Regions from separate parts of the Streptomyces capitiformicae genome, predicted to be linked through region 1. Evidence: riboswitches for the same ligand, from Rfam matches in the RefSeq annotation. Region 1 holds a riboswitch; the other holds the start of a gene.
What was found. A riboswitch is a leader RNA that binds a small molecule or an ion and turns the genes downstream of it on or off. The one in region 1 is predicted to bind glycine.
Positions count from the first base shown of each region.

Region 2: it holds a riboswitch for glycine, as region 1 does, so the genes downstream of both, gcvP (aminomethyl-transferring glycine dehydrogenase) here and gcvT (glycine cleavage system aminomethyltransferase GcvT) in region 1, are expected to answer to the same signal.

Region 1 covers NZ_CP022161.1:973,105-978,222, forward strand. Annotated here, with positions in the region: gene glyA (serine hydroxymethyltransferase) at 1-719, opposite strand, end outside; gene gcvH (glycine cleavage system protein GcvH) at 738-1,115, opposite strand; gene gcvT (glycine cleavage system aminomethyltransferase GcvT) at 1,236-2,378, opposite strand; glycine riboswitch at 2,544-2,642, opposite strand; gene CES90_RS04445 (AAA family ATPase) at 2,790-3,458, shown strand; gene CES90_RS04450 (enhanced serine sensitivity protein SseB) at 3,652-4,428, shown strand; gene CES90_RS04455 (enhanced serine sensitivity protein SseB C-terminal domain-containing protein) at 4,621-5,118, shown strand, end outside.
Region 2 covers NZ_CP022161.1:9,451,571-9,456,688, reverse strand. Annotated here, with positions in the region: gene gcvP (aminomethyl-transferring glycine dehydrogenase) at 1-2,452, opposite strand, end outside; glycine riboswitch at 2,626-2,721, opposite strand; gene CES90_RS42425 (PRC-barrel domain-containing protein) at 2,845-3,213, shown strand; gene CES90_RS42420 (DNA polymerase IV) at 3,795-5,118, opposite strand, start outside.

The DNA of each region.
Region 1 (5,118 bases):
ATGATGCCGCCGCGCGGCCCGCCCAGGGTCTTGTGCGTCGTGGAGGTGACCACGTCCGCGTACTCGACCGGGTTCGGGTGCAGCCCGGCCGCGACCAGACCGGCGAAGTGGGCCATGTCCACCCACAGATACGCCCCGACCTCGTCCGCGATCCGGCGGAAGGCGGCGAAGTCCAGCTGACGCGGGTACGCCGACCAGCCCGCGATGATCACCTTCGGGCGGTGCTCCTTGGCCAGCCGCTCCAGCTCGGCCATGTCGACCAGGCCGGTGACGGAGTCCACGTGGTAGGCGACCACGTTGAACTGCTTGCCGGAGAAGTTCAGCCGCATCCCATGCGTCAGGTGACCGCCGTGTGCCAGGTCCAGGCCGAGGATCGTGTCGCCGGGCTGGGCCAGGGCGAAGAGGGCGGCCTGGTTGGCGGAGGCACCGGAGTGGGGCTGGACGTTGGCGTACTCGGCGCCGAAGAGGTCCTTGAGCCGGTCGATGGCGATCTGCTCGGCGACGTCGACGTGCTCGCAGCCGCCGTAGTAGCGGCGGCCGGGGTAGCCCTCGGCGTACTTGTTGGTCAGCACCGAGCCCTGCGCCTCCATGACCGCGAGCGGAGCGAAGTTCTCCGAGGCGATCATCTCGAGGGTGGACTGCTGGCGGTGCAGCTCGGCGTCGACCGCGGCGGCGACCTCCGGGTCGAGCTCATGGAGGGGCGTGTTCAGAAGCGACATGCGTACGACCTCGTCTTCTCAGCCGGCGGTGTGGGCGGCGTACTCGTCCGCGGAGAGCAGGTCGGCCGGCTCCTCCGCGACGCGTACCTTGAACAGCCAGCCGCCCTCGAACGGGGCGGTGTTCACCAGCGACGGATCGTTGACCACGTCCTCGTTGATCTCGGTGACCTCACCGCTGACCGGCGAGTAGAGATCGCTGACCGACTTCGTCGACTCCAGCTCACCGCAGGTCTCGCCCGCGGCCACCGTGGAGCCCACCTCGGGGAGCTGGGCGTAGACGACATCGCCGAGCGCGTTCGCCGCGAACTCCGTGATGCCGACCGTCGAGACGCCGTCCTCGGCGCCTGACAGCCACTCGTGCTCCTTGCTGTAGCGCAGCTGCTGGGGGTTGCTCATGGCCTGAATTCTCCTGTACGCGCGGGAGTGGTGATGAAGGGGGTACTGCGGAAAGCGAGCGTGAACAGCGGAAATGTGCGCGGGCGTCACCGCGGCTGCAGGGGCCGCCGCGCACAGTGTTTACTTCTGGCGCTTGTAGAACGGCAGCGCCACGACCTCGTACGGCTCGTGGCTGCCTCGGATGTCCACCCCGACCCCGGCCGTACCGGGCGCGGAGTGCGCGGCGTCGACGTACGCCATGGCGATCGGCTTGCCCAGGGTCGGAGAGGGGGCGCCCGAGGTGACCTCGCCGATCACCTGGCCGTCGGCGACGACCGGGTACCCGGCGCGCGGGACCCGGCGGCCCTCGGCGACCAGTCCCACCAGGACGCGCGGAGGATTGCTCGCGGCCCGCTCGGCGGCGGCCTCCAGTGCGGCACGCCCGACGAAGTCGCCCTCCTTCGCGAACTTCACGACCCGCCCGAGCCCGGCGTCGAACGGCGTCAACTCGGTGGACAGCTCATGCCCGTACAGCGGCATGCCCGCCTCCAGACGCAGCGTGTCCCGGCAGGACAGCCCGCACGGCACCAGACCGACGCCCTCGCCCGCCTTGGTCAGCGCCTGCCACAGCTCCACGGCGTGCTCCGGCCGCACGAACAGCTCGAAGCCGTCCTCGCCGGTGTACCCGGTGCGCGCGATCAGCGCCGGGACACCGGCGACCGTGCCGGGCAGACCCGCGTAGTACTTCAGGCCGTCGAGGTCGGCGTCGGTGAGGGAAGCGAGGATCCCGGGCGACTCGGGGCCCTGGACGGCGATCAGCGCGTACGCGTCCCGGTCGTCCCGCACCTCGGCGTCGTAGCCCGCGGAACGCTCGGTGAGCGCGTCCAGCACGACCTGGGCGTTGGAGGCGTTGGCGACGACCATGTAGTGGGAAGACCCGGCCTCCGTCTCGGCGAGCCGGTAGACGATCAGGTCGTCCAGGATGCCGCCGTCCTCGCGGCAGATCATGGTGTAGCGGGCGCGGCCGACGCCGACGGAGGCGATGTCGCCGACCAGGGCGAAGTTCAGCAGCTGCGCCGCCTCCGGCCCGGTCACCGTGATCTCGCCCATGTGCGACAGGTCGAAGAGCCCGGCCTTCGTCCGTACGGCGTTGTGCTCGTCGCGCTCGGAGCCGTATCGCAGGGGCATGTCCCAGCCCGCGAAGTCGGTCATCGTCGCGCCGAGCGAGCGATGCAGGGCATCGAGCGCGGTACGACGCGGTTCAGCGGGGGCGTTGCTGCTCATCGGTTCTGCTCCCATGGCATGACAGGCGAGGTCTTTCCTCCCCATCTGTCATCGGAACCTGAGAGGTTCACCACGACCGTACGTACCGGTGACCGTATGTACCGGTGGTCGTGACTTGCACCGTGGGTGGAGCCACTGTGGTAGCGACTCGCTTTTCAGATGTGCCTCGCCCGCGCGGTATCTGGGCCTGAGAGATTCAAGGGAGGGACTTGCTCCTTCGGCGCCCCAGCGAACGACTGCTGGGAGCTCTCCCGCGCGGATTCAAGCGGCCGGTATGCAGTTGGCGCGCACATCATTGCATCCGTAGCACTCTTGTGGCCATACGAGGACTGAACCAGGAGAGATCGGGCATTACCTTCTCTTTACAGTCTGTGGGGATGGGTCTTCCAACCCCTGGGGAGGACGGCAACGGTGAACAGGACCACGGCGTACGCGACGACCTGGGGCGGCGCGCTGCCCAAGCAGCCCGCTGCCCCGGCCGGTGATGCGTGCGGCCCGTTCCCGAGGGCGGTCGTCCGCGACCTCAGGGAGCGGGCCGGGCGAAGTCCGCACGAGCTGTCCTTCGGACCGGACGACCTCGTGGTGGTCACCGGGCTCCCCGGCAGCGGAAAGTCGACCCTGATGCGGCGCGCGGTGCCGGGCATCCGGATCGACTCCCAGGACACCCGCGACCGCTTCGACGCCCGCCTCGCGCGTTTCCTGCCGTACGCGGTCTACCGGCCGTTCGTGCGCCTCGCCCACTACACCGGACTGCGGCGCGCGCTGCGGTCCGGCGAGGGTGTCGTCGTGCACGACTGCGGGACGCAGGCGTGGGTACGGGCGTGGCTCGCGCGCGAGGCCGGGAAACGGGGCGGCACCCTGCATCTGCTGTTGCTCGACGTCACTCCCGGTGAGGCTCGCGACGGCCAGCGCAGCCGCGGCCGCGGAGTGTCGCGGTATGCCTTCGCGCGGCATCGGGCGGCGATGACTCGGCTGCTGCGGGCGGTGGAGGAGGGACGGTTGCCGGAGGGGTGCGGGGCTGCGGTGCTGATCGATCGGGACGCGGCGGATGTCTTGAAGAGGATCGACTTCGTGGGTTGAGTCGTTGAGAGCTTGGGACTTGCTGCACATAGCGGGCTGCGGGCTGCGGGCTGCGGGTGCGTCGTGGTTGATCGCGCCCACGCGGCGGAGCCGCACATCGACACAGCCCTCCGCCCCTTCGGGGGCGCTGCCCTTGCTCGGCGCATTAAAGTTCGGGGACAACAGCATCACGGAGTAAAGCGGTAGGCAGCAGATGGACTTCGCGGCGGACTTTCCGGCACAGGCGCACCCTCATGGGCATGGCGGGTGGCCCGGCAATGAGCTGGAGGAGGTGCTCTCCGCGGCTCTCGGGGTGCCCTCGGCGGGTGCCCGGATCGTGGAGGTGCTGGCCCGCAGCTTCGTCTGGGTGCCGCTGCCCGAGGGCGGCGGCCCGCACAGCGGCCAGCTCGACCTGCCGACGATGGAGCTCGACGGGCAGGTGTACGTGCCGGTCTTCAGCTCCGAGGAGCAGTTCCGCCAGGTCGTCGGCAACCACATGTCGTACACGATCGCGCCGGCCGTCGAGTTCGCCCGCGGCCTGCCCCCGCAGGCCGGGATCGCCCTCAACCCGGACGGTGTCGTGGGCATCCCGCTGCCGCCGCCCGCCGTGGCCGAACTGTGCCGGGCCGGGCGGACCTCGCTGGACGGGGCGGCGAGCGGGGCCCGGGTCCGCCTGTTCGAGCCCGACTGGCAGGACGACCCGCTGGACTTCCTCGCGGCCGCCTCCGCCGAGTTCGCCGCGACCGGTGTCGTCCTCACCGCCCGCCGCTGCCTCGCCGCCATCGAGACGGCCGCCCCCGTGATGTTCATCGGCATCGAACTGGCCTCCTGGGAGACCGACCGCACCGTCCCCCTGGACGCCTTGGGCCGCGCCCTGGCCAAGGCCCCCGTCCCCTGGCCGGTAAACATGGTCTTCCTGGATGTGGCCCAGGACCCGGTATGCGACTGGCTCCGGGAGAAGGCACGGCCCTTCTACCAACAGGGCTACTGACAGGTCTTCAAGGGGCGCGGGGCTGTGTCGATATGCGGCTCCGCCGCGTGGGCGCGATCAACCCCCACGCACGCGCGGCCCGCAACGCACAACAAGCCCCGAGCCCTGACCGGCTCAAACCGCACACCACCTAAGCTGGACCCACAACCAGGGTCCAACCCCAACCAGGGCTCAAACCGAAGGGCGGCCAACGTGAGCGCGAGCGGCACGGCGACCGGGCAGGTCGAGCACATGCTGCGCCAGGTGACGCCCGGGCGATACGACGCCTACGAGGCGTTGCTGCGTGCCCTGGCCGCCCCCTCCACCGGCCAGATCTGGATGCTCCTGTGGCACGGCCAGGCCGGCTCCCCGGACGCGCAGTACGGGAACATGGAGGTGGACGGGTTCAACTACGCCCCGTGCGTGACCTCCGCCCAGGAGCTATCCGCCAGTGGCTGGAACCGCAGTTATGAGGTCGTCGACGGCCTCGACGTGGCCCGCACCCTCTACCCGGACCACTACGGCCTCTGGCTGAACCCGCACGCGCCGGGCGGCGGCGTGGGCATCCCTTGGCTGGATCTGCGTCGTATGGCCACGGGCCTGGAGCGGCAGCCCGCCGGCCCGCTCCGGCTGTCCGAACCGGCCATCGAGATCCCGCAGTTCTACGCCCTGCTGACGCAGAACGCCCACCGCACCCCCGCCGTACGCTCC
Region 2 (5,118 bases), 8.5 Mb from region 1:
CGATGCACTCGTGCGCGACGAGCCCGCCCGGGCCGGTGTACAGCACCGGGTAGTGCGGCTCCAGTCGCTTGGCGATGTAGTTGGCGCTGAGCACCGCCACCTGCGTGGCCCGCTTGAGCCCCTCACCGCCCATGAGCCGCACATACGCCCACGATATGGGCAGGATGCCCGCGGAACCCCAGGGCGCCGCCGAGATCGGCCCCACACCCGTCTCCGGGCCGGCCGCGGGCTGCAGCGGGTGGTTCGGCAGATACGGCGCCAGGTGCTCGCGCACCGCCACGGGACCGACGCCCGGACCGCCGCCGCCGTGCGGAATGCAGAACGTCTTGTGCAGGTTCAGATGCGAGACGTCACCGCCGAAGCGCCCCGGCTTGGCGAGGCCCACCAGCGCGTTGAGGTTGGCACCGTCGACGTACACCTGCCCGCCCGCGTCGTGCACCTGCGCGCAGATGTCCGCGACGTGCTCCTCGAACACACCGTGCGTCGACGGGTACGTGATCATCAGCACGGCCAGCTCGTCGCTGTACTGCTCGATCTTGGCCCGCAGATCCGCGACGTCGATCTCACCGTCCTCGGCGGTCTTCACGACGACGACCTTCATCCCGGCCATGACGGCGCTCGCGGCGTTCGTCCCGTGCGCCGAGGACGGGATGAGACACACCGTCCGCTGCTCGTCACCGTTGGCACGGTGGTACCCACGTACGGCCAGCAGCCCGGCCAGCTCACCCTGCGAGCCGGCATTCGGCTGCAGCGACACCTTGTCGTAGCCGGTGGCCTCCGCCAGCCGCTCCTCCAGCTCGCGGATGAGGGTGAGGTAGCCCTGTGCCTGCTCGGCGGGCGCGAACGGGTGCAGCTGCCCGAACTCGGGCCAGGTCACCGGCTCCATCTCGGTGGTCGCGTTGAGCTTCATCGTGCAGGAGCCCAGCGGGATCATGCCCCGGTCCAGCGCGTAGTCCCGGTCGGCGAGGCGCCGCAGGTAGCGCAGCATCGCGGTCTCGGACCGGTGCGAGTGGAACACCGGGTGCACGAGGTACTCGTCGGAGCGCAGCAGCGCCTCCGGCAGCGCGTCCTCGACGGCGGCGTCGAGGGCCTCGACGTCCCCCTCCAGCCCGAACGCGGTCCATACGGCGCCCAGCTGCGCCCGCGTGGTGGTCTCGTCACAGGAGATCGACACCTGGTCGACGTCCACGAGGTGCAGGTTCACCCCGTGCTCCCGCGCTGCCGCGACGACCTCGGCGGCCCGCCCCGGCACCCGCACGGTGAGGGTGTCGAAGTAGGCGCCGTGCACGACTTCGACTCCGCCGGCCGTGAGACCGGCGGCCAGGACGGTGGCGTACCGGTGGGTACGCCGCGCGATGGTCCGCAGCCCCTCGGGCCCGTGGTAGACGGCATACATCCCGGCCATCACCGCGAGCAGCACCTGAGCCGTACAGATGTTGCTGGTCGCCTTCTCCCGGCGGATGTGCTGCTCCCGCGTCTGCAGGGCGAGCCGGTACGCCTTGTGCCCGTCCGCGTCCACGGAGACGCCGACGAGCCGCCCGGGCAGGCTGCGCGCGAACTTCTCCCGTACGGCCATGTAGCCCGCGTGCGGCCCACCGAAGCCCATCGGCACACCGAACCGCTGCGTCGTACCGACGGCGATGTCAGCACCCAGCTCACCGGGCGACGCCAGCAATGTGAGGGCGAGGAGATCGGCCGCGACGGTGACGAGCGCTCCGAGCTCATGAGCCTGCTCGATGACCGGCTTGAGATCGCGTACGACACCGGAGGCGCCCGGGTACTGGAGCAGCACGCCGTTGATCTCACGCGAGGCCACGTCGGCCGGAATGCCCTCGCTCAGGTCGGCGACGACGACCTCGACCCCGGTCGGCTCGGCGCGGGTCTCGATCACGGCGATGGTCTGCGGCAGCGCGTCCGCGTCGACCAGGAACAGGCCCTTCTTGTTCTTCCCCATGCGCCGGGACAGCGCCATGGCCTCGGCGGCGGCGGTGCCCTCGTCGAGCAGTGAGGCCCCGGAGGTGGGCAGACCGGTCAGATCGGCGACCATGGTCTGGAAGTTGAGCAGTGCCTCGAGCCGCCCCTGCGAGATCTCCGGCTGATATGGCGTGTAGGCGGTGTACCAGGCCGGATTCTCCATCACGTTCCGCAGAATGACGGGTGGCGTGAACGTCCCGTAGTACCCGAGCCCGATCATCGAGCCGAGCACCTGGTTACGGTCCGCGAGCGAACGCAACTCTGCGAGAACCTCTGCCTCGGTACGCGCGCCCGGCAACTCCAGGGCCTCAGCGTTCTTGATCACATCCGGGACGGCGGCGGCCGTCAACTCGTCGAGCGAGCCGTACCCGACCTGCGCGAGCATCTTGGCCCGGGCCTCGACGTCCGGTCCGATGTGGCGCCGTTCGAAGGGGATTCCCTGTTCAAGCTCCGAGAGCGGCATGCGATGGGCGGTCATTGCGGAGGCCTCCTGGTCTGACGCGACCTTCGAGGGGCACCACGGCACGGGTGCCCGGACGGCCTCCCCCTCTGTCATCTCAACCTGAGAGCTTCACCGGTCCAGGCGCGAACCGGCTTTCACCGTCGGTGAGAGCGGAAGCCGTCGACACCCGCTCTGCTTTCCAGAGTGACCTCGTCCGTGCGGTACGTGGGCCTGAGAGATTCCGGGGAGGATTTGCTCCTTCGGCGCCTCCGATGATGTCCGGAGGACTCTCCCGCACGGGGTCAACAGCCGCTGCCAGCGTATCAGCGCGGTCCATGAACGTGCCTCGAGTGGCCGCCTTTCCCAATGTGCCTTTTCGTAGTGGTGAGAGACGATTTGCAACCCCTTTGCGACCACTTGGAGGGCACGTGCAGACCGACATCGATCCGCGCAACCTGATCGGCCGCAAGGCGTTCGACCGCAAAGGCACCAAGCTCGGCACCGTCGACGAGGTCTACCTCGACGACGCGACCGGCATCCCCGAGTGGGCCGCGATACGCATGGGCCTCTTCGGCCGCGACGCGTTCGTCCCCCTCGAGCCCAGCGAACTCATCGAGGGCACCCTCCGAGTCCCCTTCGACCGCTCCCTCATCAAAGACGCCCCCGACTTCGGCGTAGGCCGCCACCTCTCCCCCGAACAAGAACTCCAGCTCTACCACCACTACGGCCTGGACATAGCCCCTCCACCCCCGCTCAACCACAACTCCACGAACACAACAACCCAGGAGGACCCCTGACCAACCCCCAACACCTAAATCACCAGTCCCACAAGGGGCATCCCCCCCCCCCCCCCCCCCCCCCCCCCCCCCCCGCCCCCCCACCCCCCCCCCCCCCCCCCCCCCCACCCCCCCACCCCGCCAGCCCGCCCGCCCGCCAGCCCGCCAGCCCGCCAGCCCGCCAGCCCGCCAGCCCGCCAGCCCGCCAGCCCGCCAGCCCGCCAGCCCGCCAGCCCGCCAGGACAGCAACTTCTCCCACCTTCCGAGCGTTACCCACCGCGCCGACAGGGCTGCCCCTCTCCCGCCTACCGGGCTTTTCCTCCCGCCCCCACCAGGGCAGCCACCTCGCCCACACACCGGCCTTTATCTCCCGTCCCAGTCAGGGGCTGCTGCGCCTCCTTCGCCCACCAGGCTTTGCCTCCGGGGCCGGTCATGGCTATTGCATCCGCCCACCACCCCACCGGCGGCTTGATTCCCCGCCCACCAGAGCTGCCACCTCCCCCACCGCACCCACCGAGGCCAGGCCTTACCTCCCTCGTCTTCCCATCCCGCCGCAACGGCGCTCAACCGCGACATCGTCGGCCGGCGGTCTACAACGGTCCTCAGCCCTCCGCCCCGGACCCCAACCTCGACTCGCTCTCCACCACTCGCCCGGGCTCCGACGACGACTCCACCGGCCCGCCCGATATCAGCGGCAACGGATCCGCCGGCTCCAGATCAGGGTCCTCGGTTCGAAACGTCCGCACCCGCCCCGGCTCCGACCCGGGCGTCTCGAACCGCACAGTGACCCGCCCGAGCCCACTCCCCTGTACCCACCCATGCCCGTACTCGGCATGCCGCACGTCGCGCCCCGCCCGCCACTGCCGCTCAACAGACACACTCTCCTCAGCCACGGCCTCCTCCACCGCCTCCTCCTCAAGGGGCTCCGGCTCCCCCGCCGCCTGCGCGAACAGATCCTCCTGCGTGTAGTCGGCGAGCCCGCTGACCCCCACCCCGAGCAACCGCACGCCCCCAGTCGTGTCCACGGCCTCCAGCAGCCGCCCCGCGGCCTCCCGCACCACGGCAGGGTCGTCCGTCGGCCCCCGCAACGTCTCCGACCGGGTCAGCGTCGAAAAGTCATACCGCCGCACCTTCAGCACGATGGTCCGCCCCGAGAGCCCGGCCCCCCTCAGCCGCCGCACACACCGATCGGCAAGCCGCTGCACCTCCAGCCGCACCCGAACCCGGTCATGGATGTCCACGTCGTACGTGTCCTCCACCGACACGGACTTCGTGTCCCGCTCGGCCACCACCGCCCGGTCATCGCGCGCCAGCGCCATCGCGTACAGCCCATGCCCATGGGCCTTCCCCAGCAGTCGTACGACCTCGTCCTCTCCCGCCTCCACGATCTCCTCGACGGTCGTGATCCCGGCCCGCCGCAGATGGTCCCCGGTCGCCGGCCCCACCCCCGGCAGGATCCGCACCGACATCGGCCCGAGCAGCGCCCGCTCGGTCCCGGGCTCGATGAGCACAAGACCGTCCGGCTTGGCCTGCTCGGAGGCGATCTTCGCGAGCATCTTGGAGGCAGCGAGCCCCACGGATCCGGTCAGCCCGGTCACCGCCCGAATGTCCGCGCGCAGCTTGGCCCCGACGAGCCGCGCCGACGCCTCGTCCCAAGCCGCACTCCCCGCCTCCAGGTCCACGAACGCCTCGTCCAGGCTGAGCGGCTCCACCAACGGCGACAGCACCCGCAGCAGCCCCATGACCTGCTCGCTGATCGCCCGGTAGAAATCGAAGCGCGGCATCAAATAGGCCGCATTGGGCGCGAGGCGGCGCGCCTGCGCCATCGGCATCGCCGAGTGCACCCCGAACACTCGGGCCTCGTACGAGGCAGTGGCGACCACACCACGCGGCCCGAGCCCACCCACGATGACGGCCTTCCCACGC